Regions from separate parts of the Streptomyces sp. GbtcB6 genome, predicted to be linked through region 3. Evidence: riboswitches for the same ligand, from Rfam matches in the RefSeq annotation. Region 3 holds a riboswitch; each other region holds the start of a gene.
The links. Region 3 has a riboswitch for cobalamin ahead of KVT45_RS00265 (cobalamin biosynthesis protein). Riboswitches for the same ligand answer to the same signal wherever they lie in the genome.
Positions count from the first base shown of each region.

Region 1 (7,894 bases), on a different contig from region 3:
TCGGCGGGCGTCCCGCACACCGGCGCGGCCCCGTCCCCCGGCAGCAGCACGACCTGGTCGGCGTACTGCACGACCCGCTCCAGCCGGTGCTCGGCCAGCAGAACCGTCGTCCCCAGGTCGTGCACCAGCCGCTGGAGCACGGCCAGCACCTCCTCGGCGGCGGCCGGGTCGAGCGCGGAGGTCGGCTCGTCGAGCACCAGGACCGCGGGATGCGGGGTGAGCACCGACCCGATCGCGACCCGCTGCCGCTGCCCGCCCGAGAGCGTGGCGATCGCCCGGTCCCGCAGCTCGGCGAGCCCCAGCAGATCCAGGGTCTCCTCCACCCGCCGCCGCATCACGGCCGGGGCGATCCCCAACGACTCCATCCCGTAGGCGAGTTCGTCCTCCACCGTGTCGGTCACGAAATGGGCGAGCGGATCCTGGCCCACCGTGCCGACGACGTCGGCGAGTTCGCGCGGCCGGTGGGTACGGGTGTCCCGGCCGGCGACCGTCACCCGGCCGCGCAGGGTGCCGCCGGTGAAGTGCGGCACGAGCCCGCTCACGGAGTTCAGAACCGTCGACTTCCCGGTGCCGGACGGGCCGACCAGGAGGACGAGTTCACCCTCGGGCACCTCGAAGTCGACGCCTCGGACGGCGGGTCGGGCAGCGCCCTCGTACGTCACGGAGACGTCTTCGAAGCGGATCACGACGGCTCCTCCTCGGGATCCTCGGGATCCTTGGGAACGATCAGGGCGGGCAGCAGGCCGAGCAGCACGGCGGCCGCTGGCCAGAGCGGAAGCGTGGGGGCGACCAGCGGTACGACCCCGGGGTGCAGGGCGTCCGGATCACGGACGGACGCCAGGGTGAGCAGGGCGGCGACGGCGGCGCCCGCCCCGGACACCAGCCAGGCCCGCGCGTCCCACGGGTCCGGCCGGTACCGGGTGCGCGGCGAACGCCGGCCGCCGAGCCGCAGCCCCGCCAGCGCGGCGACCACCCCGGCGAGCAGTACGGGCAGCCCGTAGCCGCCGCCCTCGGTGGTCAGCAGCCCGTACAGCCCCGCGCAGATGCCGAGCAGACCGCCGAGGGTGAGCGCGGCCGTCGTACGGCGGACCCGGTCCGGGACGTCGGCGCTGCGGCCGTACCCGCGCGCGTCCATCGCGGCGGCGAGGGCGACCGAACGCTCCAACGCGCCCTCCAGGACCGGGAGTCCGACCTGGAGCAGGCCGCGGATGCCGGAGTCGGGGCGGCCGCGCAGCCGCCGGGCGGCCCGCAGCCGCTGTACGTCGGCGACCAGGTGCGGCGCGAAGGTGAGGGCGACGACCGCGGCCACGCCCAGCTCGTACAGGGCGCCGGGCAGGGACTTGAGCAGCCGGGCCGGGCCGGCGAGCGCGTTCGCGGCGCCGACGCAGACGAGGAGGGTGGCGATCCTGAGGCCGTCGTACAGGGCGAAGACGAGTGCCTCGGCGGTGACCCGGCCACCGAGCCGGATGCCCTGGGCCCAGTGGGGGAGGGGCACTTCGGGGAGGGTGACGAGGGTGTGCGCGCCGGGGACGGGGGAGCCGAGCACGACGGTGAAGGCGAGGCGGACGAGGAGAACGGCGAGGGCGAGCCTGGCGAAGGCGGCGTAGGAACGGGACCAGGGGGCGGACCGGGTCCGGCAGACGGCCACGACGTAGGCGGTGACCGTGACGAGGAGGGCGAGGAGGAGCGGGTTGGTGGTACGGGACGCGGCGACACCGAGGGAGAGGGACCAGAGCCACCAGGCGCCGGGGTGTACGGGGGAGCGGCGCTGCTGCCGGGGGACGGGGGGTTTCGCTCGCCCGCGCTTGCGGGGTGCCGCTGCGCCCACCCTCCCCCACGCTCGGCTTCGCTCGCGCGGGGGGACCCCCATCGCCCCAGCGGCACGACTGCCCGCAGCCATGAAGCTGACGCGACTGCGGCGCCCCTTCAGGGGCGCGGGGAACTGCGCGACCAGCCCCCACCGGCCCGCACTGTGGCGCTCACGCATTCTTCCGCCGCCGTGCCTGCCAGAGGGCACCCGCAGCCACCACCACGACCACCCCCACGCCGGCCGCCAGGCCAAGCGACGGCCCGCTGTCCGACGTACCCCCCGCGGCCACCTTCTCCCCGCACCCCCGCGACGGATACCCCCCGATCGCGCACAACAACGCGTTCGTGTCGTACCGCAGCGGCTTCGCCACTGCCGCCAGCGCCTCCGCCGCCGTCGCGTCCGCGGACACCACCGCGCAGGCCGTCCGTCGCGCAGGCGGCCGCTCTCCCGAGGGCGCGTCCGCCGCCGTACCGAAGTCGACGACCAGCCCCACCCGCTTCCGGCCCCCGACGGCGGGCGTACCGGCGCAGATCGTCCCGAAGTCCGCCGTGCCGCGCGGCCGCGACGCGTCCGCCGAGTCCTCGCTCAGCGCGAAGCGGAACCCCTCGACCGAACCGTCGGCGGGCCGCGCGGTGGCGGGGCCCTGCGTGGCGTACGTCCAGCGCGCGCCGTCCCGCTCCCAGAAGGACCAGTAGCGGTAACCGGTGGCCGCCGCCGGCCCGGCGGCCGCCGCGCACAGCGTCAGCGCGGCCAGGAGCAGCAGCGCCGCACGGCGGACCGCGGTCACAGCTGCTGCTGCTTCCGGCGGCCGCTGAGCAGGAAGCCGATGCCGATACCGGCGACGAGGCCGGTGCCGACGATCCACCACACGCTGCTGCCGGACTTCTTCTCCTCGGTGTGCTTCGCGGCTGCGGTCCGCGGGGCCGGGCCCGTCGCGTTCAGCGCCGTCACCAGGTTCGTGCCGCCGAAGTCACGCGGGTCCGCGCCCATCGCGTGCGCGGCGAGGATCAGCTCGGCGTAGGCCGCCGGCCCGCTCTGCTCCGCCCACGGCACGGCGTGCGCCTCCAGCCAGGCGTACGGCTTCTTCGCCGGCTTCGTCCAGCCCTGCGCGGCCATGGCGACGACCGCGTCGGCGGTGTTGCCGTAGTCCGGCTGGGGCTTGGCACCGGGCAGCGTGGAGACGAGGTGGCCGGTCGCGGACGTGGCGTCCCCCAGGTACGCGGCGCCGTTGCGGGCCACCTCCTCCCGGGTGAGGGCCTGGTCGGAGTCGGCGCAGGCGTAGCCCTTTGCCGGGGCCTTCCCGGCCGTCGTCACGAACCCCCTGCCGAGGGCCCCGAGCACCCCGGCCGCGGTCGCGTCCGCGTTGGCGGCCAGCTTCCCCTGCTTGTCCGGCTGGTAGGCGAGGGCGCCGCCACCGTCCTCGGCGCAGGGGATGGACCACTTGGCGAGGAGGTCGTACGGCGACCTGTCCGCGCTCTCGCCGGCCGCCGCGAGCGCGCCGATGACCACACCGGTGGAGTTGGTGTCGCTGGCCGAGCCCGGGGTGTAGCCCCAGCCGCCGTCCTTGTTCTGCTGCGACTTCAGCCAGGTCACGGCCTTGTCCGCGGCGGCGTCGTGCCCGCCGGCCGCCTTCAGCGCCTGTACGGCGGCCGCCGTGCTGTTCGTGTCGACCGCCACCTTGGCGTCGCAGGCCGCCGCCGGGTCGGCGCGGAACGCGGCGAACGAGCCGTTCGCGCACTGCTGCCCGGCCAGCCAGTCCACCGCCTTCGCGGCCGGGGTCAGCCCCACCGCGCGCTGGGCCAGCAGGGCGAGGGACTGGCGCCAGACGCCGTCGAACTTGGGGTCCGAACTGCCGTACAGCCCCGACGGGAGGACCGCCGACGCGGACGGCGACGGGGACGTGCCGGCGGCGAGTGCGGTCGTCGCGGGCGTGGCGGTACCGATGACGGCGGTGGCGGCCAGCACCCCGGCGGTGCGGCGGAGGACGGTCATGGTCGGCGGGTGCCTCTCCCTGCGGGGAGCCGGGCAGCACGGGACACCCCGGCGGCTCGGCTCCGTAAACCTCGACGGTGCCGTGCGACGGCGGGCGCCGGCGCACATGAGCCGATCAACGTCCCGGGCGCGGCGGTCCGGCTTGCCACCAGGTGTGGCTCACGGTTGCGGGTCAGCGCCGGAATTGCACCGGCTTCCCCCCGTACGGGTGATGACGACCCGGCTACCTTACCGGCCGCCCGGGGGAAGCTGAGAGGGGGCTGTGCGGGGACCGACTCGTTATGGTCACGCCATGACGGGGAGACTGCTCGGCTCGGGGCGTTCGGCCGATGTGTACGAGATCGACGAGGCGTGGGTGCTGCGCCGGGACCGGGACGGCCGGGGGGACGCGGCCGCCGAGGGCGCGGTGATGGCGTACGTACGGGAGCACGGGTACCCGGCGCCCCGGGTGCGGCCCTCCGGGTCCCGTACCGAACTGGTCATGGAGCGGCTGTCCGGGCCGACCATGCTGGCGGCGCTGCTGGCGGGGGAGACGGACGCGGAGGAGGGCGGTGCGCTGCTCGCCTCGCTGCTGCGGCGGCTGCACGCCGTGCCCGGCCGGGACCCTGCCGACCCCGGCACCCGGGTCCTCCACCTGGACCTGCATCCGGACAACGTGATTCTGACTCCCGACGGCCCGCGGGTCATCGACTGGACCAACGCCGAGGACGGGCCGCCCGGGCTCGACTGGGGCATGTCCGCGGTGATCCTCGCTCAAGTGGCGCTGGGTGCTTACCCGTTGGCGCACAAGCTGCTGGCGGCCCTGCTCGCCGACCCGGCCGAACTGTCCGAGGAGGGGCTGGCGGAGGCTCTGCGGCGGCGGGCGGTCAATCCGACGATGAGCCGGGAGGAAGTCGAAGTGCTGGGTGAGGCAGGCGAGTTGATACGGACGATCGCGTTCTAGGGCGGCTCGTACGGACCTCGTCCACTGCGATTCGGTAGCGCCCTGAAGGGGCGCGGGGCCGTATCCGATATGCGGCTGCCGCCGCGTGGGCGCGACCAGCCACGACGGCGCCGCAGTCGACCGACGGCATGTCGCGGCACTTCCAGCGGAGCGCTCAGGCCGCGTTCGCGAGCGGGGCGATGCCTGCGGACAGGTGGCGGGCCATCCGGCGCAGCGCGTCGTCGCAGTGGGCCGGGGTCTCGCCGACCGCCACCCAGAGGGCCAGCCGGTCGGCGGCGGTGGCGTGCGGACCGGCGGTGACGTGGTCGCCGGTGTGCCGGGTGAGGAGCATGCGGTCGGCGCCGGGCTCGTGGGCGGCGTCGGGGGAGAGGTCCAGGTGGTCGAGGCGGCCGGTGGCGGCCGGGTAGGCGAACTGGATGGCGGCCGCCCGCTGCCGGGTGGGCGTCGTGTCGGGCACCTCGCCGGTGGCGAGGGCGGCCGCGGCCTGGGCGAGGTCGACGCCGGTGGCCCGCTTGACGAGGAGCGGGATCAGGTCGCCCGGGAGATGCGGGGCGACGTCGGTGACCCGGGGACCGCGGTCGGTGAGGGTGAGGCCGATGTGCAGGACGCCCCGGCCGACGCCGAGGGCGTGCACGGTGCGGTCGACGGCCAGCCGCAGGAAACGGTTGTGCAGCAGGCCGTCGTGGGCGTGCACGGTGTGCCGGAGCGGCTGCCGGGCGGGCGCCGGACCCAGGGTCGTACGGGTGATGGCGGCGATGCGGATCTCGCCGTCGAGGACGACCGTCTCGGCCGAGACACGGGGCGTGCCGGGGGCGTCGACGGGGACCGCGTGGCCGGCCAGCAGCGTGCGCAGCGCGGGCGGGTCGGCACACGCGGCGGCCGCGGCGAGGGAGGTGCCGGGCAGCCCCAACTGCCCGGCGATCGTGGCGGCGGTGACCGCGTACTCGCCCATGTGGGTCAGCACGCCGCGGACCCGGTGCCTGGCCGCGAACCGCAGCACCGCCGATGCCGTCGCGCCGCCCTTGCCGGGGTCCGCCGCGAGGTGACCGGCCAGGCACTGCTGTGCCCAGGCCGGCGGTGCGGCGTCCACCAGCAGCACCGGGCGGACCGCGGCGACACGCGTCAGCACGAACTCGTCGTACGCGCGCCGGCGGCCGGCACCGAGGAGCAGGACGGGCTGCGGCATCGGTTCGCCTCACCTTCTGGGGAGGAGGCGGGGCGGCTGGTCGCCCCGGATGCCGCTCCCCCATAGGCGGCACCCGGGGCGGGTCGGTTCGACCGTGGCCTGGTGAGGTGATCCTTTCCTGCCGGTCCGTCACATGTCAACGATTGCTGCCCCCTTGGGCAGTGGTCCTTGTCATGTCTGGTGGCCGGGACCGGTGATTGGATAGCCTCGCGTCTGCTCGGCCGACCGACCAACCACGCGTGTCCAGGGGGACCTTGGTGAGTGACGCCCATGCCCCGCTGACCGGCGTACTGGAACGGCTCGGGGAGCTGACCGGACGCCCCGGACGGCTGCCCGAGGTGCTGGACGTGGCCGACCTGTCGTACCGCACCGGGATCCCGGTCGGGGTGGTCGCCGAACTCCTCGCGGGCGGGGCCGCGCCCGAGGCGGGGCTCGCCGAACGGGTGCGGCAGCGGCTGGACTTCATCCGCGAGAACCGGCGCCGCCCCGACGGCAAGCGGTACTCGCTGGGCGAGCTCGCGGCGATCGCGGGCACCAGCAGGCAGTGGCTGAGCGAGTGGCGCAAGAGCGGGCTGCCGAGCCTCGAACACACCGACCGGCTGCGGCGGTTCTTCGGCCTGCCGGCCGGTTTCTTCACCGCAGACGAGCCGGAGGCGCTGTACGAGGCGCTCCAGCCGGTGCTCCAGGGTCTGGAGGCCCAGGCCGACCCGCTCTCCCGGCTCCGCGAGAGCGGCCTGGTCCGCCTGGCGGCCCGCGCCCCGCAGATGAACCCCCGCCAGCTGGCCACCCTCGCCGACCTGGCGGAGATGCTCATCACAGCCGAGCGCGCCGTCAACTGAGCCTCGGGCGAGCCGGGTTGCGCGCGGCACGGCTTCAGCCGCCCGCGGTGGGGGTCGGCCCGCCGAACGGCAGCACCAGGGACCTGGACGCCAGAAGCCACCGCCCGTCGACGCGCCGGAACCCGTCCTGGTAGTGACCGACCTGGACGGGCGGCCCGGCCGGGACCATTCCGCCGCCGGATCCCCCCTCGCGTCCCGCGTCGTGACCGTCGACCCGGTACGTCTGGAAGTACGACGTCGCGGTCGCCGTGTCCGGTCCCGTCACCGTGACGAGGATGTTGGACATCACACGCCGGGAGAGGCGGCCCGGCGGCCGGGAGCCGAAGTACGCGGCGAGTGCCGCCCGCCCCTCGGCCCGCCGCCCGTCCCCGGGCGGCGGCCACTCCCACCACCCGTCCTCGGTGAACAGGTCCGCGACGGAGGAGGGTTCGCCGAGGTCGAGACGGTGGACGAAGTCGATGACGAGGCGCTCGCAGGCGTGTTCGGCGAGGAGCCGCTCCAAGGGGTCCATGAGGCTGTCTAGCAGCCGGGGGCGGCGATCGCCGAACGATTTTCACCGCCACGTAAACGATTTACACCGCCACGTAGGTGACCGGCTCGCTCCCCGCCACCGCCTCCGCCCGCCCCAGCTTCACCAGGCGCCGCAGGTGGGCCTCGGCCTCCGAGACGGCGATGTTCCTCGATCCGTACGGAATCTGCTCCCAGGGCCGGTTCCACTCCATCCGTACGGCCAACTGCCAGGGAGTGAGCGGCTGTTGGAGAAGGGAGAGCAGGCCGGAGAGGCGTTCCTCGTGGTGGGCCAGCAGTTCCCGTACCCGTCCCGGTGCGTCGGTGAAGGCGTACTGGTGGGCCGGGAGGACCTCGGCGGGGGCGAGCCGGCCGACGCGTTCCAGGGAGTCGAGGTAGTCGCCGAGGGGGTCGGTGACGGTCGCGTCGTCGGGGTCCTCGTAGAGGCCGATGTGCGGGGTGATCTCGGGGAGCAGGTGGTCGCCGGAGAACAGGCGTCCGCGGCCCGGGAGCCGGGCGGGATGCTCCTCCTCCAGGTGCAGGCAGACGTGGCCGGGGGTGTGCCCCGGCGTCCAGAGGGCACGCAGCCGGCGGCCCGGGAGGTCGAGGAGTTCGCC
Region 1 covers NZ_JAGXJL010000016.1:63,297-71,190, reverse strand. The annotation lists gene KVT45_RS26405 (ABC transporter ATP-binding protein) at 1-686, opposite strand, end outside; gene KVT45_RS26400 (energy-coupling factor transporter transmembrane protein EcfT) at 683-1,870, opposite strand; gene KVT45_RS26395 (SCO2322 family protein) at 1,980-2,597, opposite strand; gene KVT45_RS26390 (prenyltransferase/squalene oxidase repeat-containing protein) at 2,594-3,802, opposite strand; cobalamin riboswitch at 3,911-4,040, opposite strand; gene KVT45_RS26385 (phosphotransferase family protein) at 4,095-4,745, shown strand; gene KVT45_RS26380 (hypothetical protein) at 4,900-5,931, opposite strand; gene KVT45_RS26375 (XRE family transcriptional regulator) at 6,189-6,770, shown strand; gene KVT45_RS26370 (nuclear transport factor 2 family protein) at 6,805-7,281, opposite strand; gene KVT45_RS26365 (MBL fold metallo-hydrolase) at 7,343-7,894, opposite strand, start outside.
Region 1: linked by a shared signal. The riboswitch ahead of KVT45_RS26390 (prenyltransferase/squalene oxidase repeat-containing protein) and the one ahead of KVT45_RS00265 (cobalamin biosynthesis protein) in region 3 are both predicted to bind cobalamin.

Region 2 (7,894 bases), on a different contig from region 3:
GGATCGACCTCGACGCGGTGCTCGCCGAGATCCACCGGTCCAACATGAGCAAGCTGGGGCCCGACGGGCAGGTGGCCCGCCGGGCCGACGGCAAGGTGCTCAAGGGCGAGCACTACCGGGCGCCGGACGTCTCGGCGGTGCTGCGCGGCCAGGGCTGGATACCGGGCGGCGCGGCCTGACCCGGGGTCAGAGGCCGTCGCCCGCCAGCTTCCACTCGCGGTGCAGGGCGCCCAGCGGGATGCCCCGTTCCAGCACCGGTGTGCCGAAGACCGACAGCTGGAGGCGGAGGGTGCCGGAGAGGTCGACACCGCCGTACAGGTTCCAGGCGCCCTGGACGTCCGCGCCCGGGGTGGCGGAGGTGGCGGTGACCGTGCCGGTCGCCTCACCGCGCAGGTACGGCGCCAGGTCGGCGGTGACGCCGACGCTGCCGTAGAGGCCGACGGAGGCCTCGGCGCCGAGCGTGGTCCTGACGCTGCCCGCGGTCGTCACCGAGGTGCGCACCGGCGTGCTCGTCATGGTCGAGCTGCTGACCGGCGTCCAGCCCTGGGCCGTGCCGAAGGTGCCGCCCGCCTTGAAGTCGCCCTTCAGGTTCTGCTCCACGTCCACGGTGATCTTCCCGTCGCCGCTCACCTGGAGATAGCAGGTCAGGTCGAGGTTGACGACGACGGGGACCACGCCGACCTGGAGGACCGGGTCGGCGTGCAGCTTGGCGAACGGGATGCGCAGCGGGGTGGCCGTGGCCGCCGCCCGCCCCTTGACCGCCCAGCCGGAGTCCCAGTCGCCGGAGACGCCGAGGTAGGCGGAGCCGGGCGCGGTGCCGGTGCCCGCGCCGCCGTAGGCGAAGTCGACCTGCGGCGCGACCTGGACGAAGCCGGAGACCGAGGCCGCGGCGGACGCCGGGGAGCCTTCGGGGGCCGGTACCTCGGTGCTGACGTCGAGCCGGAGGCTGCCGAGCGGCACGGTGGCGCCCTCGGGACCGACGTGCGCGTCAGCGGACCGGGACCAGGACACCTTGACGTCGGGCAGCAGCTTGTCGACGTCGAAGGCGGCAGGGTCGACGGGCACGGTGCCCTTGGCGGTGTCGTCGCCGAGGAGGGCGTCGAGGGTGGCGGGCTCGGTCTGCACCTCGGTGCCCGCGTCGGTCTCGCCGAGCACCTTGGTCACCTTGGCGAGCAGTCCGTCCGGGGCGCCGGGCGCGGGGGTACTGGCGATGACGTCACCGACGGCGGCCTGCCGGGCCGAAGCGGAGGCCGAGGCGGAGGCCGATGGCGTGGGGCTGGGGGAGACGGCCGGGGCAGCCGTATGTCCCTTCCCCGCCGAATTCCCTTTCGCGGCACTTGATATGACGGCCCGTCGGGTCTTGCCGTCGTACGAGCTGACGCTGAGCGTGGTGCGATGGGCCGGCCGGCCCTTCCCCGCCGAGCCGGCGGCCGTGGTCGCGGTCGCGGCGGGTGCGGCGGCGACGGCGAGCGCCTGGCCGTCCGTGCGGGCGGCGGCGGTGGCACCGTCGGAGACCCGGGCGGTCTCCCGGGAACGGTCGCCGGCGGAGGTCTGGTGCTGCGGCGAGGAGCAGCCGGCGGCGAGGAGAAGGGCGGTCACGGCGAAGGCGGGCATGAGGGCATGCCCTGGCCTCGTGCGTCTGCGCAAGGTCGGTCCTGAGGGTGGGGGGTGGCAAAGGAACACCGTTCTTTGTTACCGACAGGTAGAACTGGTCGGTAACTCGATGTGGCCCCGAGCATGCCACGCCTCCGACATGGGAACTCCGCAATCAGGTCACATCCCGACGTGACCTGAACCACGGCGACTTCAGGCCGCCGTGGCCGTTTCCGCGAGGGGTCCGCCCTGCCGCAGCGCGGCCGTCAGCCCTGCGCGGCCGCCCTGCGCTGCCGCTTGCCGAGGGGTGCCTGGGAGAGGTCCTCCGCGCTGGACCTGAGGTTCTTGTAGCCGTAGCCGCGCTCGGCCAGCCATGCCCTGGCCGCCTCCTCGGCGCGCTCGGTCGCCTCCAGGATGTCCTCCTCTTCCTCCCCGCTGTCCTGGAAGCGGAAGGTGAAGGCCGGGCGGGCGTTGATGTCGTAACTGAGGTGGCCCTCGGGCGTGAAGGCCGCGCGCAGCACGTCGTGCTCGGCGGCCCGGGAGAGCAGTTCGGCGCGCTGGCCGGCGTTGAGGCCGTCGAAGACGCCGCGGACGGTGACGCGGAAGATGCGGGTGGTCATGGCGCGACCCTAGGCAGGACGCGGCGCACCGCTCCACCGCATTTCCGGCGCCCCGCCGCGGTTACCCGCCGACCTGGCCGAGCCGCAGGTTCCAGCGACCGGGCCCGCCCGTGATCTCCGTCGCCGACAGCGGCGGGGTGTCCACGCGCCAGAACGCTGCTTCGGGTGCCCCCAGCACGTGCAGCACCATGGCCCGCACCACCTCCGGCTCCACCACGGCGATCGTCCTTCCGATGGTCAGGCCCGTCCGGTCCAGCCACCCGGCGACCCGCGCGCACAACTCCCGTACCGACTCGCCCCCGTGGGGCGCGGCCCCCGGGTCGGTCAGCCACTGGAGCAGTGCGTCGGGTTCGGCGGCGCCGAGCTCCTCCAGCGTCCGGCCCCGCCAACGGCCCGCGTCCAGGCCCGACAGCTCGGGCTCCGCCGAGGCGTCGAGGCCCAGCGCGGCCGCCGTCTCCCGGCAGCGCACGCCGGGGGAGTGGACCACCTCGCCCGCGGCCGGCAGGGACAGTGCCACCGTCCCGGGGTTCTCGATCGAGTCGCCGTCGTAGAAGCGGGCCCGCCGCAGCGAGGGGGTGAAGGCCGGGGCTATGAGGATGACTCGGCAGGTCACGGGGCGGTTTCTCCATGGTCGTCCGTCAGGTGTCGGCGGCGGGCGCCGGACGCGCACGACAGTACGCCGTCCGGCACCCGCACCAGGACCCGGCTACAGCTCCGCACGCACCGAACGTGCCGCCGCGACCAGGTTCTCCAGGGAGGCCCGGACCTCCGGCCAGCCGCGGGTCTTCAGCCCGCAGTCGGGGTTGACCCAGAGCCGTTCGGCGGGGATGGCCCGCAGGCCGGTCCGCACCAGGTCGGCGGCCTCGGCCGGGCTCGGCACCCGGGGCGAGTGGATGTCGTAGACCCCGGGTCCCGCCTCGCGCGGATAGCCGTGTGCGGCGAGCTCGCGGGCGACCTGCATGTGCGAGCGGGCCGCCTCCAGGCTGATGACGTCCGCGTCGAGGTCGTCGATGGCCCGGACGATGTCGCCGAACTCGGCGTAGCACATGTGCGTGTGGATCTGGGTCTCCGGACGGACTCCGCCGGTCGTCAGGCGGAACGCCTCGGTCGCCCACGCCAGATACCCGGCCCGGTCGGCGGCCCGCAGTGGCAGGGTCTCGCGCAGCGCGGGCTCGTCGACCTGGATGACCGAAGTGCCCGCGGCCTCAAGGTCGTTCACCTCGTCGCGCAGGGCGAGGGCGACCTGCCGGGCGGTGTCGCCGAGCGGCTGGTCGTCCCGGACGAACGACCAGGCCAGCATGGTCACCGGCCCGGTCAGCATGCCCTTGACCGGGCGGTCGGTGAGCGACAGCGCGTACGACGTCCAGCGCACCGTCATCGGCTCGGGGCGGGAGATGTCACCGGCCAGGACCGGCGGGCGCACGTACCGGGTGCCGTACGACTGCACCCAGCCGTGCTGGGTGGCCAGGTACCCCGTCAGCTGCTCGGCGAAGTACTGGACCATGTCGTTGCGTTCGGGTTCGCCGTGCACCAGGACGTCCAGACCGGCCTTCTCCTGGAAGGCGACCACCTCCCGGATCTCGGCCCTGACCCGCTCCTCGTACCCGGCCGTGTCGATCCGGCCCGCCCGCAAGTCCGCCCGTGCGGTGCGCAGTTCGCCGGTCTGCGGGAACGATCCGATGGTCGTCGTTGGCAGCAACGGCAGCCGAAGGTGGGCGCGTTGGGCGGCGGAGCGTTCGGCGTACGGCTGGCAGCGGCGGGCGTCGGCCGGGGTGACGGCGGCACACCGGGCGCGGACGGCGGGATCGCGGGTGATCGGCGAACCCGCCCGGGAGGCCAGGTCGGCGCGGTTGGCGGCGAGTTCGGCGGCGATGGTGTCGGGGCCCTGGGCGAGGCCCTTGGCGAGGGTGACGATCTCGGCGGTCTTCTGCTTCGCGAAGGCCAGCCAGCGCAGGATCTGCGGTGCGATGTCCCGCTCGGCGGCCGTGTCCAGCGGCACGTGCAGGAGGGAGCAGGAGGCGGCCACGTCGACCTGGTCGGCGAGGCCCAGCAGGGTGCCGAGGGTGGTGAGGGACGCCGGCAGGTCGTTGACCCAGATGTTGCGGCCGTTGACGACACCGGCGATCAGCCGCTTTCCGGGCAGCCCGCCGACGGCGGCCAGGGCGTCCAGGTTGGCGGCCGCCGCCCCGGTGAAGTCGAGGGCGAGCCCTTCGACCGGGGCCTTGGCCAGCACCGGCAGGGCCTCGCCGAGCCGGTCGAAGTAGGAGGCGACCAGGAGCTTCGGCCGGTCGGTGCGGGCGCCCAGGTCGCGGTAGGCGCGGGCGGCGGCGGCCAGCTCTGCCGGGGTGCGGTCCTGGACCAGGGCGGGCTCGTCGAGCTGCACCCACTCGGCGCCGGCCGCCCGCAGGTCGGCGAGGACCTCGGCGTACACCGGGAGCAGCCGGTCGAGGAGGGTGAGCGGGTCGAAGCCGGCGGGCACGCCGGGCGCCGGCTTGGCGAGCAGCAGGTAGGTGACCGGGCCGACCAGCACCGGACGGGTGGCGAGCCCGAGGGCCAGCGCCTCCCGCAACTCGCCCACCTGCTTGGCGGAGTTCGCGGCGAAGACGGTGTCCGGGCCCAACTCCGGTACCAGGTAGTGGTAGTTGGTGTCGAACCACTTCGTCATCTCCAGCGGCGCGATGTCCTGGGTACCGCGGGCCATGGCGAAGTAGCCGTCCAGGGCGTCGGCGTCGACGGCGGCGCGGTGCCGCTCGGGGACGGCGCCGACCATCACGGTGGTGTCGAGGACGTGGTCGTAGTACGAGAAGTCACCGGTCGGCACCTCGTGGATGCCGGCCTCGGCGACCTGCCGCCAGGTGGAGCGGCGCAGTTCGGCGGCGGTGGCACGCAGGGCGTCGGCGGTGATCCGGCCCTTCCAGTAGCTCTCGATCGCCTTCTTCAGTTCCCGGGCCGGCCCCTGGCGGGGGTAGCCGTACACGGTGGCCCGGGCTGCCGCGGCTGCGGACTTGGCTGTCACGGAGATCTCCTTCGCGAGACGATTCCCTGAGATCCCGGCGACGGGACGAGAGCGCGAAGGGGTGACGAACCGGACGGCGACGGTCGTACCCGACCGTCCGTCCGACCTGCACGCCGACCCGCCCACGAGGTCACCGGGATGTCCGCGCACGAGTGGTTCGCACACGGGCAGTTGGCAGGTCTTCGGACTCGCGGGCGCGTCTCGTCGTACAAAGTCGTACCTAGTCGTACGAGACCCCTACTGGCCGTCGCTTCCCGGATCCGGTGGATCCAGTGCGTATGACGGCGGTCGTTCCCACTCACCGCTGCGGGGCAGTCCCGGACTCACACCGGGTTCCCTCTTACGACATCCCGTCTGGCGAACGGGACGAACCAGCTGCGGGGTCCACCTTACGACCCACGTGAGGGAAGCGCCCCGAAAGGGGCGCGGGGCGTCGTCGATATGCGGCTCCGCCGCGTGGGCGCGACCAGCCCCCGACTACCCGCAGTCGCCCTCCAACAAGACCCTCCCGATCCCTAGGCGGACAACTCCTCCTCGATCCCCCGAACCACTCCACCCAAGGCCGCCACCAACTCCCCCAGCCGGCCCTTCTCATACCGCACGCTCGGCAGCGAGACCGAAACCCCCGCCACCACCCTCCCGTCGGCCCCCCGAACCGGCACCCCCACCGCGACCAGCCCCCGCTCCGACCGCTCCCGGTTCACGGCGAAGCCACCCCGCCGCACCCGCGCCAGCTCCCGCCGCAGCCCGGCGAGGTCCGGCCGCTCGGTCGGCCGGTCCCGGTACCGCTCCTCCGCGTACACCTCAGCCAGCTGCTCCTCCGGCAGGTCCGCCAGCAGCAGCAGTCCGCCCGTGGTCCGGTGCGCCGGGAACACCATCCCCTCCCGGGACCCCACCCGGAGCACCCGCGCACACTCCACACTGGCGATGAACCGGACGGAGTCGCCCGTGCGGATGACGAGGTTGGCCGTCTCCTCCACCACCTCGACCAGCCGCCGCAGATGCGGCAGCGCGACCGCCCGCAGCCGCGACACCTGCGACTGCGAGTGCGCGGCCAGCTCCAGGACCGGCCCGGCGCGGTAGATCCGGTCCTCGTCCTGGACGGCGAAGTCCCGGTACACGAGCATCGCCAGCAGCCGGTGCGCGGTGGACCGGGCCACGCCCAGCCGCTCGGCGATCTGCGACACGGTCAGCCCGCCCTCCAGCTGGAGCATCGCCGCGGCGCGCAGCGCGTGGTCGACACTCGCGATGGCGTACGGCGGCGGATTCTTCAGCGGCTTGTCCATCCCTCCAGAGTAGACACGGGATTCTGTTCTCCAGAATCTCCATGTCTTCCAGGTGGACACGGCGCACCCTGAGGGTTGTGACGCAGACCTTTACCCCAGACCGGGCCACGGACTCCCCGGTGCGCCTCCGGGCCGCCGCGGCGCCGGGGCAGCCCGAGGTCACCCCGGCCCTCGAAGAGCTGTACCGGGGCTTCGAGCGGGAGCTCCTCGTCCCGCTGTGGACCGAGATCGGCGACCTCATGCCGGCCCACCCGCGCTCCCGGGCCGTGCCCCACGTATGGCGCTGGCAGCAGCTGCGCGCCCTGGCCGCGCGGTCCGGCGACCTGGTTCCGGTGGGCCGCGGCGGCGAGCGCCGGGCCATCGCGCTCGCCAACCCGGCACTCGGCGGCCGGCCCTTCGCGACGCCGACCCTGTGGGCCGCGATCCAGTACCTGATGCCCGGCGAGGACGCCCCCGAGCACCGCCACACCCAGCACGCCTTCCGGTTCGTGGTGGAGGGCGAGGGCGTGTGGACGGTCGTCGGCGGCGACCCGGTCGCGATGCGGCGGGGCGACTTCCTGCCGCAGGCCGGCTGGCACATGCACGCCCACCACAACGCCACCGCCGAGCCGATGGCCTGGATCGACGGGCTGGACATCCCGTTCCAGTACCTCACCGAGTCGCAGTTCTTCGAGTTCGGCCGGGACGAGATCAGCGACGCCGAGCGGATCACCCCGGAGCGTTCGCGCTCCGAGCGCCTGTGGGGGCATCCGGGCCTCAGTCCGGTGGCGGCCACCGAGGCAGCCGAGGCCGCCGCCCCCGGCACCCCCCTCCTGGCCTACCGCTGGGAGCACACCGACCGCGCCCTCGCCGACCAGCTCGCGCTGGAGTCCGAGGGGTTCGCCGGCACCGTCGAGCCGGGCCACGCGGCCGTCCGCTTCACCGACCCGGCGACCGGCGCCGACGTGCTGCCCACCGTCCGCGCCGAGATGCACCGCGTCACGCGCGGCACCGAGACCGCGCCCGTCCGCGAGACCGGTTCGTCGGTGTACCAGGTCTTCGACGGCTCCGGCACGGTCACCGTCGGGGAGACGTCCTGGTCCGTCACGCGCGGCGACCTGTTCGTCGTGCCCTCCTGGCAGCCGCTGTCGGTCCGCTCCGAGGCAGGGGCGACCGACTCCGACTCCGGCGCGCTGGACCTGTTCCGGTTCAGCGACTCCCCGGTCTTCGAGGCCCTCCGGCTCAACCGCACGCACGTGGAAGGAACCACCCGATGAAGCTCGCGACCCTCCGCACCGGCGCCACCACCCGGGCCGTACGCCTCGACGGCGAGAGCGGCGAGAGCGGCGAGAGCGGCGAGAGCGGCCAGAGCGGCCAGAGCGGCGAGCCCGGCGGGGCCG
Region 2 covers NZ_JAGXJL010000024.1:48,822-56,715, forward strand. The annotation lists gene KVT45_RS33465 (MazG nucleotide pyrophosphohydrolase domain-containing protein) at 1-179, shown strand, start outside; gene KVT45_RS33470 (hypothetical protein) at 187-1,614, opposite strand; gene KVT45_RS33475 (DUF6204 family protein) at 1,860-2,213, opposite strand; gene KVT45_RS33480 (histidine phosphatase family protein) at 2,275-2,826, opposite strand; gene metE (5-methyltetrahydropteroyltriglutamate--homocysteine S-methyltransferase) at 2,920-5,229, opposite strand; cobalamin riboswitch at 5,385-5,620, opposite strand; gene KVT45_RS33490 (IclR family transcriptional regulator) at 5,745-6,515, opposite strand; gene KVT45_RS33495 (cupin domain-containing protein) at 6,557-7,771, shown strand; gene KVT45_RS33500 (fumarylacetoacetate hydrolase family protein) at 7,768-7,894, shown strand, end outside.
Region 2: linked by a shared signal. The riboswitch ahead of metE (5-methyltetrahydropteroyltriglutamate--homocysteine S-methyltransferase) and the one ahead of KVT45_RS00265 (cobalamin biosynthesis protein) in region 3 are both predicted to bind cobalamin.

Region 3 (7,894 bases):
GCGCGGACCTGAGCGACGGTCAGGCCCAGGTCTTCGGACGCGCGTTCGGCGGACGCGTCGGAGAGGGTGGCCTTGCCGTCGGCGGTGGCGCCGTCGCTGCCGGGCCCGAGGGCGGTGTCGGCCCAGTGGGCCACGCGGGCCGCGCCGGCGAGGCCGAACCGAGCCATTCTGGCCAGCTCGGCGGGGGCCGGGGTGCCCTCGGGCGGGCGGGGTGCGGGGCGGCGCGCGGGCCGCTGGTTCATCGCTCGGGGGGCGGCGGCCAGGGGTCGCGTTCGGACGAGTCGAAGCCTTGAGTCGCGCGGGATACGGGACGTCACGGGTGCAGTCTTCCGGTTGACGGTCCGAAAACCCAAACGGAATGTCACGGCGGGCGACGGGGCTGGCCAACGCACGGGGTGCGAGGGGAGGCGAGGAGACATGTTCAGGCCAGTGGTACGGCCTTAAACGGAACCTTCGGAACCGGCTGGAATCGGGGTCTCCGGCTTGGGACGGGATGGGGCCGGGGCGCAGAGGGGAAGGACCGGCGGGTGCGGGAAGAATCACATCGGGGGTGCCATCGGACGAAGGGGCGCGCAACCGGGGGGCGCGTGCATCGGAGGGCGCACGCATCAGGGGGCGCGCATCGGGCGGCGCGTGTCTGTGGGACCGCGCCCATCCGGCAGTCCGGCAGCGCGCACACCAGGGAGCGCACGCGCCGGGGCACATCACATCGGGGGCGCGTCACATCAGCGGTGTGAGGAACCGGCGCAGTCGTTCCTCGTACTCCTCCGGGTCGGCGTTCCACATCGCGCCGTGCGGGGCGTTCGGGACGGTGTGCAGGGCCACCCGGTCGGGGCGCCGCTCGGCGAGCCGGCGGGAGTACATCCAGGGGGCCACCGTGTCGTCCGGGCCGTGCACGATCAGGGTGGGCACGGTGAGGTGGTCCGGGTCGACGGGGTCGCCGACGTGGTCGGCGTGCAGGCCGGCGCGGCCCTGGGCGGCGCGCACCGCGAGCGGCAGCAGGGGCTCGGGGGTGTGCCGGGCCTGGGCGAGGGCGCGCAGGGTGGCCTCCCAGCTGAGCACCGGGGAGTCCAGGACAAGGCCGGAGACGCGTTCGCGCAGTGCCGAGTGGGCGGCGGCGCGCAGCGCCATGGTGGCGCCGGTGGACCAGCCGTACAGGACGACACGGCGGGCGCCGTAGCGGACGGCGTAGCGGATCGCCGCGTCCAGGTCGCGCCACTCGCTCTCGCCGAGGTGGTTCAGGCCGTCCGGGGGGCGCGGGGCGCCGAGGTCGCCGCGGTAGGCGAGGGCGAGCACCGGCAGGCGCCGGGCGTGCAGGAACGCCATGACGTTCATGGGGTGCTCGCGGGTGGTGCCGAGACCGTGCACCGCGATCACCCAGGTGTCCCGGTGGCCGGGCACGAACCAGGCGGGCAGCGCGCCGAGTTCGCCGGGCAGGTCGATGTCGGCGTACTCCAGGCCCAGGGCGGTGCCCGGGTTGCCGATGTGGACATTGGCGGTGAGCCAGGCCCTGTCGCCGGTCTCGAAGGTGCCGTGGGTCACGCGCTCCAGCCGCCGTACGACGGTGTCGGCGGTGTTCGCGGCGGCCTCCAGGACGGCTCCGACGACCGCGTGCGAGCCGTCGCCGGCCAGGCCGTAGGTGCCGGGGCGCAGCGAGGCCAGATCCCGGGTGAGGGTGATGCGGCCGGCCGCGGTGCCGTGCACGGTGAGCCGGGGTTCGGTGGGCAGGGGCCGGCCGGGCGGTGCCTTCAGCGCGGCGTCACTGGCGAACCGCCCCGCGGCCACGCCGGCCGCACCGGCGGCGAGTACGGCACCGACTGCAGCGGCCGTGACTTTGACTGGGCGCACCTGTCCAGTGTCGGCGCGGACATCGACGGCGGCCAGTGGAGCGGAGGGGGCTTCTGCGAGCGGGGCGGGCTTTCGGGCGGGCGCGGACGGTCCGGCACCTCCGGAAAGGTCCGTCGCGGCTCAGCGCCGTCGCGGCTCAGCGCCGTCGCGGCCGGCAAGGAGCGAGGGCGATCCGAGCGGGCTCAGCCCTGTCGCTGCCCATAACCGCGGAGCCGCTCGCCCGCCTCCGCCACCTGTTCCGGGGACAGCAGGCTCGGGGTCAGACCGGGCACCGAGGACGCCGTCAGCCACAGCCGGCACATCCACTCCAGCTGGGCGGTGCGGTCGTAGGCCCGGGTCAGGGTGGTGCCGTAGGTGATCGTGCCGTGGTTCTGGAGGAGGCAGCCGGAGCGGTCGGTCAGGGCGCGGAGCATGTTCTCGGCCAACTCGTCGGAGCCGTACGTCGCATACGGGGCAACCCGGACCGCGCCACCGAGAGCGGCGGACATGTAGTGGATCGCCGGCAGCTCGGGGACGAGCGTCGAGACGGCCGTCGCGTGGACGGCGTGGGTGTGGACGACCGCCCCGGCGTCGGTGCTGCCGTATACCGCGAGGTGCATCGGCAGTTCGCTGGTCGGGACCAGGGTGCCGAGGACCTGGCGGCCGGAGAGGTCCACGCCCGTCACGTCGTCCGGGGTGAGCCTGTCGTACGGCACGCCCGACGGCGTGACCAGCACGGTGTCGCCGACGCGGACCGAGACGTTGCCGGAGGTGCCGACGACCAGTCCGTCGGACACCGTGCGCCGGGCTGTGGCGACGAGTTCGCGCCAGGCACTCGCCTCCTCCGCGCGTACATCCCGCCTTCGCGGCTCCGACACACCCTGTGCGCCGGCGCGTCCGTCCCGTCCGTCACGCTCGTCCCGCCGCTGCTCAGCCATGGCCCGATCCTGCCAGGCGACGCCCCAACCGCCCCGCGCGGCAGGGCACTTTAGACCGGGCGTCCCGAATCCAGTAGAGCGCAAATCGCCCCAAAGCGTTCCATTTCACGGCTTGGCCGAAGATCGCCGAGGATACGCCGATCTTCCAATAATCTCTGGACGATTTTTCGTACACGTCGCCATTCCGGGGGGAAACATGGCCCGTGACCGCATTCCACCGTCCCGCCACCGCGTCCGCGTCCTGGCGGCGTCCTTGGCGGCGCTCGCCCTCGCGGGGACCACGGCCGCGCTCGCCGGGCTACCGGCGGCCGCGGCGAGCCTGCCGAAGGGGCACGACGTCTCCTCGCACCAGAAGAGCGTCGACTGGCCGAGCGCCAAGGCGAAAGGCGCCAGGTTCGTATACATCAAGGCAACCGAGTCCACCACCTACCTCAACCCCTACTTCGGCCAGCAGTACAACGGTTCGCGCCAGGCGGGAATCGTGCGGGGCGCCTACCACTTCGCCCTGCCGGACAAGTCGTCGGGCGCCCGGCAGGCCGCGTACTTCGTCAGCCACGGCGGCACCTGGACGGCGGACGGCTGGACGCTGCCGCCCGCGCTCGACGTCGAGTACAACCCGTACGACAAGAAGCACAGGTGCTACGGACTGAGCCACTCCAGGATGATCAAGTGGATCAGGTCCTTCAGCGATGAACTGCAGCGGGAGACCGGCCGGCGGCCGGTGATCTACACGACCACCAACTGGTGGAACCTCTGCACCGGTGGCAGCAGCGCGTTCGCCGCCGACCATGCGCTGTGGATCGCCCGCCACGGCTCGGCGGACGCGGGAGCACTGCCGGCCGGATGGTCGTCCTGGACCTTCTGGCAGTACGACAACAGCGGCAGCCTGCCGGGTGACCAGAATCTCTTCAACGGGTCGGCGGGCCGGCTGAAGTCGTTCGCCATGGGCCTCTAGTCAAGGCGGGACTGGGCCGCCGGACCGGCACCGGGACGGCGGCCTCGGTCCACCCCGCCCCCGGACATCGCAAAGTTGATTCCAGACACCACCAGGACCGCCCCAGTTCACCTTCCGTTCATCCAGGTTGCCTACGGTCCAACAGCCAATGACCTCGAAAGATTGCCTGGGTAAATGGAAAACTTCTCGCTGATCTTGGCGATTGTGGTGGTAACCGCACTCGCGTTTGATTTCACGAACGGTTTCCACGACACCGCCAACGCGATGGCCACGACCATCTCGACCGGTGCGCTCAAGCCCAAGATCGCGGTGACCATGTCCGCCGCGCTCAACCTGGTGGGCGCCTTCCTCTCGGTGGAGGTCGCCAACACGATCTCCAAGGGTCTCGTCGACGAGAACGGCATTCGTCCCGAGGTCATCTTCGCCGCACTCGTCGGCGCCATCCTCTGGAACCTCGTGACCTGGCTGGTGGGCCTGCCCTCCAGTTCCTCGCACGCCCTGATGGGTGGTCTGATCGGCGCCACCGTCGCCTCCGCCGGCCTCGGCGCGGTCCACGGCGACGTGCTCGTCACCAAGGTCCTGCTCCCGGCGGTCGCCGCCCCCGTGGTCGCGGGCCTCGCGGCGATGCTCGCCACCCGCCTGTCCTACGGGATCGGCAAGAACGCCGACGACAACGCCACCCGCAAGGGCTTCCGCGCCGGCCAGATCGCCTCCGCCGGACTGGTCTCGCTCGCGCACGGCACCAACGACGCGCAGAAGACGATGGGCATCATCACCCTCGCGCTGATCGCGGGCGGCTCCATCGCCCCCGGCTCGAACCCTCCCACCTGGGTCATCCTCTCCGCCGGCCTCGCGATCGCGCTCGGCACCTACATCGGCGGCTGGCGGATCATCCGCACCATGGGCAAGGGCCTGACCGACCTCCAGCCGCAGCAGGGCTTCGCCGCCCAGACCAGCGCGGCCACCGCCATCCTGGCCTCCTCCCACCTCGGCTTCTCCCTCTCCACCACGCACGTCGTCTCCGGTTCGGTGATGGGCGCGGGCCTCGGCCGCAAGGGCGGCACGGTCCGCTGGTCCACCGCGACCCGGATGATGGTCGCCTGGGTGCTCACGCTCCCGGCCGCCGCGCTGGTCGGCGCCCTAGCCGAGTCCGTGACGGACCTCGGCGACTGGGGCACGGCGGTCGTCGCCGTCTTCCTCGTGGCCGCCAGCGCCGCGATCTGGAAGCTCTCCCGCCGCGAGGTCGTGGACAGCGCCAACGTCACCGACGCCGTGGAGCCGGCCGGCGTGGTGACCACGGCGATCGCCGCCGTGACCCCGCCCCCCGCGGGCCCGGTCGCGGAGGACCTGACCGCCACGATCCCCTCCCCTTCCCCCGCCCCGGCTGCTCCCGCGACCGACCCGGCCGCCACCGTCTGACCCCGAGGAAGAAGCGACATGAACATCGACTGGGCAGCCATCGGCTCCGTCTTCGGCGTCAGCCTCGTGGCCACGGTGGGTCTGGTGGCCCTGTTCACCCTCGGCATCAAGGGCCTCTCCGCCCGCGAACGCGCCACCGCTCAGGGCAACTCCGCGACCCTGGCCGTGACCGCCGCCTACCTCTGCTTCGCCGGCTGCGCGGCCGCCGTGGCATGGGGTATCCACCTGATCGTGGCGAAGGCCTGACGCGGCAGCACCTCACAGGCATCGAGAAGGCTCCTCTCCCGTCCGCTCGGAGAGGAGCCTTCGGCATGTCCCACAGGCCCCGCAGGGCAACCGGTGTGGGCCTTCCCACACACTCCCCTCCCAGGTCAACGGCAAGTTGACGGGTCTTCCAGGGCGTGGTGGACTTCCGGAGCCATGTACGGCGGCAAGGGAGGAAGCCGGTGTGAATCCGGCGCGGTCCCGCCACTGTCACCGGGGTAGCAATCCCCGGGAGCCAGGAACTCTCACCGCCGGTCTCGTCGAACCAGGGCGCGGACACCCTGAGTGAGGACATATCGCCATGCGCGGCTGCCGACCGAGGTTCAGTACCCGGCCCGTCCCCGACCCCGCGGCCGGCTGAGCCGATGGGTGCCGATCGCGTCTTCGCGTACGGCGCCGCCGCCGGCCTTCTCGGTGATCTGCTGCTCGGCGACCCGCGCCGGGGGCATCCGGTCGCCGTGTTCGGGCGGGCGGCCGGGGCCGTGGAGCGGGTGCTGTGGCGGGACCACCGCGGGTGGGGCGCGCTGCACACCGCCGTGTGCGCCGGTGGCGCCATGGCGCTGGGTGCCGTTGCCCAACGGGTCGTACGACCGTCCACCGCCTCGTCCGTCACGCTCACCGCGGCCGCCACCTGGGCCGTCGTCGGGGGCACTTCACTCGCCCGCGAGGCCCGCGTCATCGGGCGTGCCCTGGAGGCGGGCGACGTCGAGGCGGCCCGTGCGCGGCTGCCGCATCTGTGCGGACGGGACCCGCAGGCCCTGGACGCCGACGGGATCGCACGGGCGGTCGTGGAGTCCGTCGCCGAGAACACCAGCGACGCCGTCGTCGGCGCGCTGGTGTGGGGAGCCGTCGGCGGGGTGCCGGGGCTGCTCGGGTTCCGGGCCGTCAACACCCTGGACGCCATGGTCGGGCACAAGTCGGCCCGGTACCGGCGGTACGGGTGGGCTTCGGCGCGGCTGGACGACGTGGCGGGGTGGCCGGGAGCGCGGCTCACCGCCGTACTGGCCGCCCTGGCCGGGAGTGACACCAAGGGAGCGGTGCGGGCCTGGCGGGCCGACGCGGCGAAGCATCCGAGTCCCAACGCCGGGCCCGTGGAGGCTTCGTTCGCCGGGGCGTTGGGGGTGCGGCTCGGGGGGACGTTGTCGTATGGCGGGCGGGTCGAGCACCGGCCGGTGCTGAACGGGGAGGGGCGGGCCGTGGAAGTCGCGGACATCGATCGGGCGGTGCGGTTGTCGCGGCGGGTGGGGTGGCTGGCGTTGGGGGCGAGTGCGGCGGGGGCCCTGCTGCGCAAATCGCTCTCGGGGAGGGCGTCATGAACAACGGAGGCCTCCTCGTAGCCGGTACCACCTCCGACGCCGGTAAGAGCGTCGTCACCGCAGGTATCTGCCGGTGGCTGGTGCGGCAGGGTGTGAAAGTCGCGCCGTTCAAGGCACAGAACATGTCCCTCAACTCCTTTGTCACGCGCGAAGGTGCCGAGATCGGGCGGGCACAGGCCATGCAGGCGCAGGCCTGCCGGGTGGAGCCGACCGCGCTCATGAACCCCGTGCTGCTCAAGCCCGGTGGCGAGCAGAGCAGTCAGGTCGTGCTGCTCGGCAGGCCGGTCGGTGAGCTGAGCGCGCGCGGGTACCACGGTGGGCGGCAGCAGCGGCTGCTCGGCACCGTGCTCGACTGTCTCGCCGAGTTGCGGGGCACGTATGACGCGGTGATCTGTGAGGGCGCCGGCAGTCCGGCGGAGATCAACCTGCGGCGGACCGACATCGTGAACATGGGGATCGCCCGGAACGCCGGGTTGCCCGTGCTCGTGGTCGGGGACATCGACCGCGGGGGCGTCTTCGCCTCCTTCTTCGGGACGGTGGCACTGCTGTCGCCGGAGGATCAGGCCCTCGTCGCCGGGTTCCTCGTCAACAAGTTCCGGGGGGACGTCTCGCTGCTCGAACCCGGGCTGGACATGCTGCACGGGCTCACCGGGCGGCACACCTACGGCGTCCTGCCCTTCCGGCACGGGCTCGGGATCGACGAGGAGGACGGGCTCCGGGTCTCCCTGCGGGGGACCGTCCGGGAGTCGAACACGGCCCCGCCCGTCGGGGAGGACGTGCTCCGGGTCGCCGTCTGCGCGATCCCGCTGATGTCCAACTTCACCGACGTGGACGCGCTGGCCGCCGAACCGGGCGTGGTGGTGCGGTTCGTGGACCGGCCGGAAGAGCTGGCCGACGCCGATCTCGTGGTGGTTCCGGGGACCCGGGGAACGGTCCGGGCCCTGGAGTGGCTGCGGGAGCGGGGGCTGGCCGAGGCACTGCGGCGCCGGGCCGCCGAGGGGCGGCCCGTGCTCGGCGTCTGCGGCGGCTTCCAGATCCTCGGCGAGCACATCGAGGACGAGGTCGAGAGCCGCAAGGGGGCCGTCGACGGGCTCGGTGTGCTGCCCGTACGCGTCCGGTTCGCCCGGGAGAAGACGCTCACCCGGCCCGTCGGAGAGGCCCTCGGCGAGCGCGTC
Region 3 covers NZ_JAGXJL010000001.1:45,117-53,010, forward strand. The annotation lists gene KVT45_RS00235 (hypothetical protein) at 1-242, opposite strand, end outside; gene KVT45_RS00240 (alpha/beta fold hydrolase) at 721-1,848, opposite strand; gene KVT45_RS00245 (class II aldolase/adducin family protein) at 2,031-2,765, opposite strand; gene KVT45_RS00250 (lysozyme) at 2,962-3,720, shown strand; gene KVT45_RS00255 (inorganic phosphate transporter) at 3,895-5,139, shown strand; gene KVT45_RS00260 (hypothetical protein) at 5,158-5,385, shown strand; cobalamin riboswitch at 5,527-5,669, shown strand; gene KVT45_RS00265 (cobalamin biosynthesis protein) at 5,769-6,719, shown strand; gene KVT45_RS00270 (cobyric acid synthase) at 6,716-7,894, shown strand, end outside.